2 regions of the Ruegeria sp. BHSA191 genome follow, and region 2 is predicted to be linked to the other one. Evidence: riboswitches for the same ligand, from Rfam matches in the RefSeq annotation. Region 2 holds a riboswitch; the other holds the start of a gene.
The links. A riboswitch is a leader RNA that binds a small molecule or an ion and turns the genes downstream of it on or off. The one in region 2 is predicted to bind cobalamin.
Positions count from the first base shown of each region.

Region 1 (3,388 bases), on a different contig from region 2:
ACCTGCTGCAACCCGTAGGACCAGTAGGGCACGCCGCCGATCAGCCGGATCAGGATGCCCTTGGCGCCCTCCAGCGTCTGCTCGACATAGGTATCGACCGATAGTGGATGTTTCAGCGCCGTCAGGTTCGCCAGCCGCAACGAGGGCATCCGCCCCTCGGGCCCGCCGCCGCGATGCCAGCCGGCCGCGAAAGCACCCAGATCGCTATCCGAAAAGGACAACACCACCAGATCCGCCGGGCTCTGGCCCAGATCGGTCGGGGTCTCGGTTTCTTCGAGCCCGTGGCTTTCGCGGAAGACGACGTGCATTGGTGCTTACTCGGCGGCCTCGGTGACGCCTGTCAGGATGCCACGGATCGCGGATTCGTCGATGTCGTGATGCTCGGCGATGACCACAAGGCGCGAGCGGCGCTCTTCGTCCGGTTTCCACGGGCGGTCATACTGGTGCCGCACCCGCGCGCCGACCGCCTGGACCAGCAGACGCATCGGCTTGCCCTGAACGGCGGCATAGCCCTTGACCCGCAGGATGTTCAGCTCGTTCGCCAGACGTTCGATATTGGCGACCAACTGCGCCGGGTCGGTCTGTTCGGGCAGTTCGACCACGATGCTTTCGAAATCATCATGTTCGTGGTCGTCATGGCCATCGTGATGCGAGGGGCGGGCGTCCATGTCGTCCTCGGCCGCGGCGCCTAGCCCCAGCACCACGCGCACGTCTACCGCACCTTCGGCCACTTCGACCACGGGCAGGGGGCGGGGCGCCTCGGCGGCGATGATCTCGCGCGCTTTGGCCACGCCTTCGGGGCCGGCCAGGTCGGGCTTGGTCAGCAGGATGATGTCGGCGCACGAGATCTGGTCCTCGAACACCTCGGACAGGGGTGTTTCGTGGTCGATCGAGTCATCGGCCATGCGCTGGGCGTCCACCGCCGCGACATTCGGGGCAAAGCGGCCTGCGGCCACGGCCTCGGCATCGGCCAGGGCGATCACGCCGTCCACGGTGATCTTGGAACGGATATCGGGCCAGTCGAACGCCTTGAGCAGCGGTTTCGGCAGGGCCAGACCGCTGGTTTCGATCAGGATGTGATCGGGGCGCGGGTCCAGCGCCATCAGCGCCTCGATCGTGGGGATGAAGTCATCGGCCACGGTGCAGCAGATGCAACCATTGGCCAGTTCCATGATGTTTTCCGCCGGGCATTCGGGGATGGCGCAGCTCTTCAGGATTTCGCCATCGACACCCACATCGCCGAATTCGTTGACCACCACGGCCAGGCGCTTGCCCTGCGGGTTCTGCATCAGGTGGCGGATCAGCGTGGTCTTGCCCGAGCCGAGAAAGCCGGTGATGACGGTGACGGGAAGTTTTTCGAGGGTGCTCATGCTCAGGCTCCAATCGGGGGAATGCGGGCGGCGCAGTTCTTGCGGAAATGTTCGGGGCGGTCACGCCATCTCACAAGGCCATCTTCGGTGGCCAGGTACTTGGTGGCGCCTTCGACGATGATTTCGACATGGTCGGATTCGTTCAGGTTCTCATAGACGAAGGTCCAGCGAGACGGCCCGCCGCGCAAAACGATCGAGCAGCCCTGATCGCAGTTAGACAGGCATTCGACCGGCTTCAGGGTGATGCCTTCGGGCAGGTCGGCTGCGGCCAGCGCCTTGTGCAGCAGCGTGCCGGGGCGCTGGGCGTCATCCTCGATGGGCAGCCCGCGTCGGCAGGTGGTGCAGACCAGCAGTTCGACTGGTGAGGTCTCGGTCACGTCTCTCATCCCCCCTCAATTGGTTGTCGGGGGACGGGGTATGCGCGGGCCACGTTGCCGACATGGGCCCGACACCGGAACACCCCGTCCGGTTTGTCTTCGGGCGTTGGCAGGTCTCCCGGCTTGCGGATGTCAGAGCGGTGCTCTGTCGGATGTCCCGCCTTCCCGGCCTGCGGCCAGTGGCATTTGGGCACCCTCTCCGGTCACGGTCGCGGGGGCGGCTGCGTTTGACGGAAAACCGCTGACGCATTCCCTTTTCATCTGCTTGCACAGACACCAACGCAAGCGACATGCGGCACGGGCAGGGGGGTTGTCAAGCGCGCGGGGCCAAGTGCCTTGCCTCGGATCGAAAAAGCGACTTGCCAGGATCAATCCGCGGCATCGCTGGCCAGGCAGTCGCGCAGCCAGGCCAGGAACAACTGGGCAGGGATGGACGGAGGCGCCGCGCTGACGCTGCGGATCAGGTAATGCGACTGGGCAAAGGGAATCGCCGGCCCCGCAATCCGGATCGGCGCACCCTGGGCGATGGCGTTGCGCGCGAACCGCTCCAGAACGGTGGCGTAGCCCGCGCCGGCCATCACCAGTTGCAGCGCCGTGACGGTCGTATCCGCCGAATGGCGCGCGGGGCGGTCGGGCAGGTCGATGCCCGTGGCCTCGAAGTACCGCGCCCAGTTGTCCTCGTACCCCAGAATGTGGATCAACGGGCCGTTTTGCAGGTCTGGCGACGAGTCCTGCGCCCGGCAGACGGGCACCAGCCGTTCCGAGCACAGTCGGTCCGCCGCAACACCGGGCCAGTCGCCATAGCCCAGCCGGATTTCCACGTCTACATCCGCGGGCGCGGCCGAGTCGTTCCAGATATGTGACACCAGCCGCACCGGGATCTCGGGGTGCTGAGCGCTGAACGCGGGCAGCTCGGCCGCGATCCAGTAGGTCATCGTCGATATCGCCGCCCGGATGGTCAGCGCCTGCCGCGAGGCGGGGCCGAACAAGCTGTTGGTGGAAAGCGCGATATCCGACAGCGCCCGGCGCACGGTCAGCGCATAGGACTGGCCCAGCTCGGTCAGCGACAGGTGTCGCGCGTTGCGGGCAAAAAGCGGCTGCCCGAGGTCCGCCTCGAGTGAGCGGATATGCAGCGATACCGCCGTCTGGGTCAGGCCCAATTCTTGCGCGGCGGTGGTGAAATTCAGGTGGCGGGCGGCGGCCTCGAAGCTACGCAGCCACGCCGGATTGGGCAGGCGGTCCATTTAGCACCAAAATAATTTTTGTATAGATAGCTTTATTATTCGTTTCTTTTGTCGATGGGCAACGGAAATACTCGGGCCAACGAAAACGCGCCTGCGGGAGGGCAGAACATGAAGGTCGGGTTCATCGGTTTGGGCAATGTGGGGGGCAAGCTGTCGGGGTCGCTGCTGCGCAACGGTATCGACCTGACGGTGTACGACCTGAACCCCGATCTTGTGGCGGAATTCGCGGCCAAGGGGGCCAAGGCCGGCGAAAGCCCGGCCCAGATGATGCGCGATTGCGATGCGGTCATCACCTGCCTGCCGTCGCCCGCTGCCTCGGACGCGGTGATGCAGCAGATGCTGCCCGAGGTGAGCCAGGGCAAGATCTGGATGGAGATGTCCACCACCGATGAGGCCG
Region 1 covers NZ_JBXWSH010000004.1:116,405-119,792, forward strand. Annotated here, with positions in the region: gene cobN (cobaltochelatase subunit CobN) at 1-308, opposite strand, end outside; gene cobW (cobalamin biosynthesis protein CobW) at 315-1,370, opposite strand; gene AC2FNS_RS05885 (DUF1636 family protein) at 1,373-1,756, opposite strand; cobalamin riboswitch at 1,839-2,043, opposite strand; gene AC2FNS_RS05890 (LysR family transcriptional regulator) at 2,116-2,991, opposite strand; gene AC2FNS_RS05895 (NAD(P)-dependent oxidoreductase) at 3,100-3,388, shown strand, end outside.
Region 1: linked by a shared signal. The riboswitch ahead of AC2FNS_RS05885 (DUF1636 family protein) and the one ahead of AC2FNS_RS02010 (hypothetical protein) in region 2 are both predicted to bind cobalamin.

Region 2 (3,388 bases):
CTGTCGTGGCAAAGATGAACTTCACATGCCCGGGTGGCTCTTCCAGCGTTTTCAGCAGCGCGTTGAAGGCGCTGGTCGACAGCATGTGGACTTCGTCGATGATATAGATCTTGTACCGCGCGCTGGCGGCGCGATAGCGCACGCTGTCGATGATCTCGCGGATGTCGTTCACGCCGGTGCGGCTGGCGGCGTCCATTTCCAGCACGTCCACATGGCGACCTTCCATGATGGCCACGCAATGCTCGCACTGGCCGCAGGGTTCGGTCGTTGGTCCGCCATTGCCGTCGGGGCCGATACAGTTCATGCCCTTGGCGATGATCCGGGCCGTGGTTGTCTTGCCGGTGCCACGGATGCCGGTCATGATGAAGGCCTGCGCGATCCGATCCGCCTCGAACGCGTTTTTCAGCGTGCGCACCATGGCATCCTGACCGACCAGGTCGGCAAAGGTTTCCGGGCGGTATTTTCGGGCGAGAACCTGATAGGCGGGGCTGGACTGTGTGGTCATGTCTGCTCTGACGGATTCGTACTGACGATGCAGGGTAGAGTTCCCGGTGCCCCGCGTCCACAGCGCCGGTGCAGGTTTTTCGCTTTGGCGGTGGCGCTGGTTGGGCCATACTGGACCAATAGTTTCAGTGATGCGTTTCCCGAGGGGTGGTTTCGATGTCCAATCTGGTTGTTCATGCCCTGCAGGTCGGGGGCGGTTCGCTTGCCCTGACCTCGATACCCGGCGGAGGCGGCGACTACCGCGGCGACCTGGACCTGATCGGGGGCTGGGCGCCGGGTCTTGTGATCTCGATGACGACCCTGGCCGAGATGGTCGCCGTGGGGGCGGGAGATTTCGGATCGGACATCCAAGGGCGTGCTAGCCGCTGGGCGCATATGCCGGTCGCCGATTTTTCGGCGCCGGGGGATGACTTTGACGGCCAGTGGCCGCCAGTCAGCGCCGCCGCCCGCCATGCGCTGAGCGGCGGCGGGCGAGTTCTGGTGCATTGCCGGGGGGGCTGTGGACGATCCGGCATGGCCTTTCTGCGCCTGATGATCGAATGTGGCGAAGCCCCGGAACCGGCGCTCAAACGCCTGCGGGCCGTTCGCCCCTGCGCCGTGGAAACCGAGGCGCAGTTGCTCTGGGCCGTGGCGCCGGCTCGGGTTGCTACCCCGGACTGACCGTCAGATGACTGCCGGCAAGGCGTGTTCCGCCAGGGTGGTGGGATCCAGCGCGACCGCCTGCAGCATCGCGCAGGGTGACGTGTCCAGCCCCTGCGCGAGGCAGGCATCGGCCTGATCATTGAACATCAGGTCGGCATAGGCGTCCAAGCTTTGCGTATCTGCCCCTTCGCGTGCGCCGCAATACACCCGGATCAGGTCGGCGCGAGCGTCAAAGCGGGCCATGCAGCCCGGCGTGCAATGGGTCAGTTCGCTGCTGCCTTCCACCCGGAAATCGGGCGAGGTTGCCGCGTCGGCCGCCGCGACCGCCTGCGCGACCGACCGGGCCAGATGCGTCAGCGCCGGGCAGGTACTGCCCGTGCGTTGGCAGACGGTTGCGGAAAATTCGTGCGTGTTGGTCTTCCAGATCATGATGCGCCCTCCGCGCGCTGGGCGGGGCGGACCGGGGCGGACAGCCGATTTCACGGCCAGACCCTGCCCGGACACCCCGTCCGAGTTTCGGTTTCACGTTTGATGGCAGGTCTCCTGACTTGCGGGTCGTTGCTTTGCCGACCTTCCCAACCTTGCGGTCAGTGGTATCTCGGCATCGCTCTCCGCCTACAGTTGCGGGGGCAGTCCCGGCATTGGCCCGTTCCGATTGTCCCGGGGGGGGCCGCACCGTGTTCCCTTTTCATCCCGGCTGAAGGCGCGGGAACCATCACCCAATCGCTAGCGGTCAGGGTCGGGCCGAGTCAAGCCGCATTCAGTCGCGCGGCTGGAACCGGTCCCACGGGACATGCTCGGGCAACCGGCGCAGCACATTCGAATCCCGACGCGCGCGCGCCAGTTGCCAGCCGCCCTGCATCATGATGAACAGGGTGTCGGCCGCCATGTCAGGATGCGCGACGCCGAACCGTTCCGCGTGGCCGCGCACCTCGTCGATCCAGCTTTCGTACAGCCGGTCGGCATGGTCGCGGAAGGCCCGGTTGTCGGGGCTTTCGAACAGGGTGGCGGCGATCGGGCAGGTCTCCCATTGCGGCGAGGTGTCGAACAGTTTCGCGATCTTGTGGCAAAGGGTGGTGACCCCTGCGCGGAAATCCTGCGCGTCGTTGAACGCCGCCGCGATCATGTCGCGCATCCCGTCCGAAGCCCAGCTGGCCGCAGCGAGGGCAAGATCCTGCTTTCCCTTTGGAAAATGGTGGTACAGCGAGCCTTTGGGCGCCCGGGCCTCGGTCAGGATCTCGGTCAGGCCGACACCGTTGTAGCCCGAGCGCTGGAACAGCCGGGCGGCGGTCTGGGTCAGGCGATCGCGGGTGTTTTGCGGACGTCGGGTCATCTTGCACGCATCTTGACAGGGCTGGACCGATCGGTCCAGATGCAATGATTAGACCAATCGGTCCAGAGCGCTTGGAGGCATGGATGTTGGATTCGCAGCAGACCGTGAAAGTCGAGGATTTCGAGTTTTCGGCGAGCGAGGCAAACCTGTCGGCGCGGCTCTATGCACCGATGGCCAGGCCGGAAATCGCTGTCGTACTGAACGGGGCAACCGGCGTGCCGCGGGACTACTACCAGCATTTCGCGCGGTGGCTGGCCGCTGAACGGGGCATGGCCTGCCTGACCTATGACTATCGCGATTTCGGGACATCTCTGAAACGGCGCCTGAAAGACTCGGATGCCACTATGGCCGGTTGGGCGCTGAAGGACATGCCGGCGGCGCAGGCCGAGATGCGGCGGCGCTATCCCGATGCCAAGCTTTGGGTCATCGGTCATTCGGTTGGCGGGATGCTGGGGCCGCTTCAGCCCGGGATCGACCGGATCGACCGGATGATTTGCGTGTGTTCGGGGCTGGTGACCCTGGCCGATCATCCCTGGCCCTACAAAGGGTTGGCGAGCCTGTTCTGGTATGGTCATGTGCCGCCTCTGGTGCGTCTGCTGGGCTATCTGCCGGGGCGGATGCTTGGGTTCGGGTCCGACCTGCCATCCGGGGTCTATTGGCAGTGGCGCAAGTGGTGTACGTCACCCGACAGCTATCTGCCGGAACTAGGCGACACGCTTCCGCCGGCCGATTGGGGCCGAATGACGGCCCCGGTGGACGTCATCGCCCTGGAGGATGATCAGACGGTTCCGCCGCCCGCGGTCTGGCGGCTGGTCGAGTTGTACGGGCCTGCGGCGCGGCGTCATCTATTGACCCCGGCCGCCTTCGGCCTGCGCGAGGTCGGCCATGTCGGCGCCTTCGCCCGGCGCA
Region 2 covers NZ_JBXWSH010000002.1:23,316-26,703, reverse strand. Annotated here, with positions in the region: gene AC2FNS_RS02020 (DNA polymerase III subunit gamma/tau) at 1-505, opposite strand, end outside; gene AC2FNS_RS02015 (protein-tyrosine phosphatase family protein) at 661-1,164, shown strand; gene AC2FNS_RS02010 (hypothetical protein) at 1,168-1,575, opposite strand; cobalamin riboswitch at 1,663-1,878, opposite strand; gene AC2FNS_RS02005 (TetR/AcrR family transcriptional regulator) at 1,907-2,479, opposite strand; gene AC2FNS_RS02000 (alpha/beta hydrolase family protein) at 2,563-3,388, shown strand, end outside.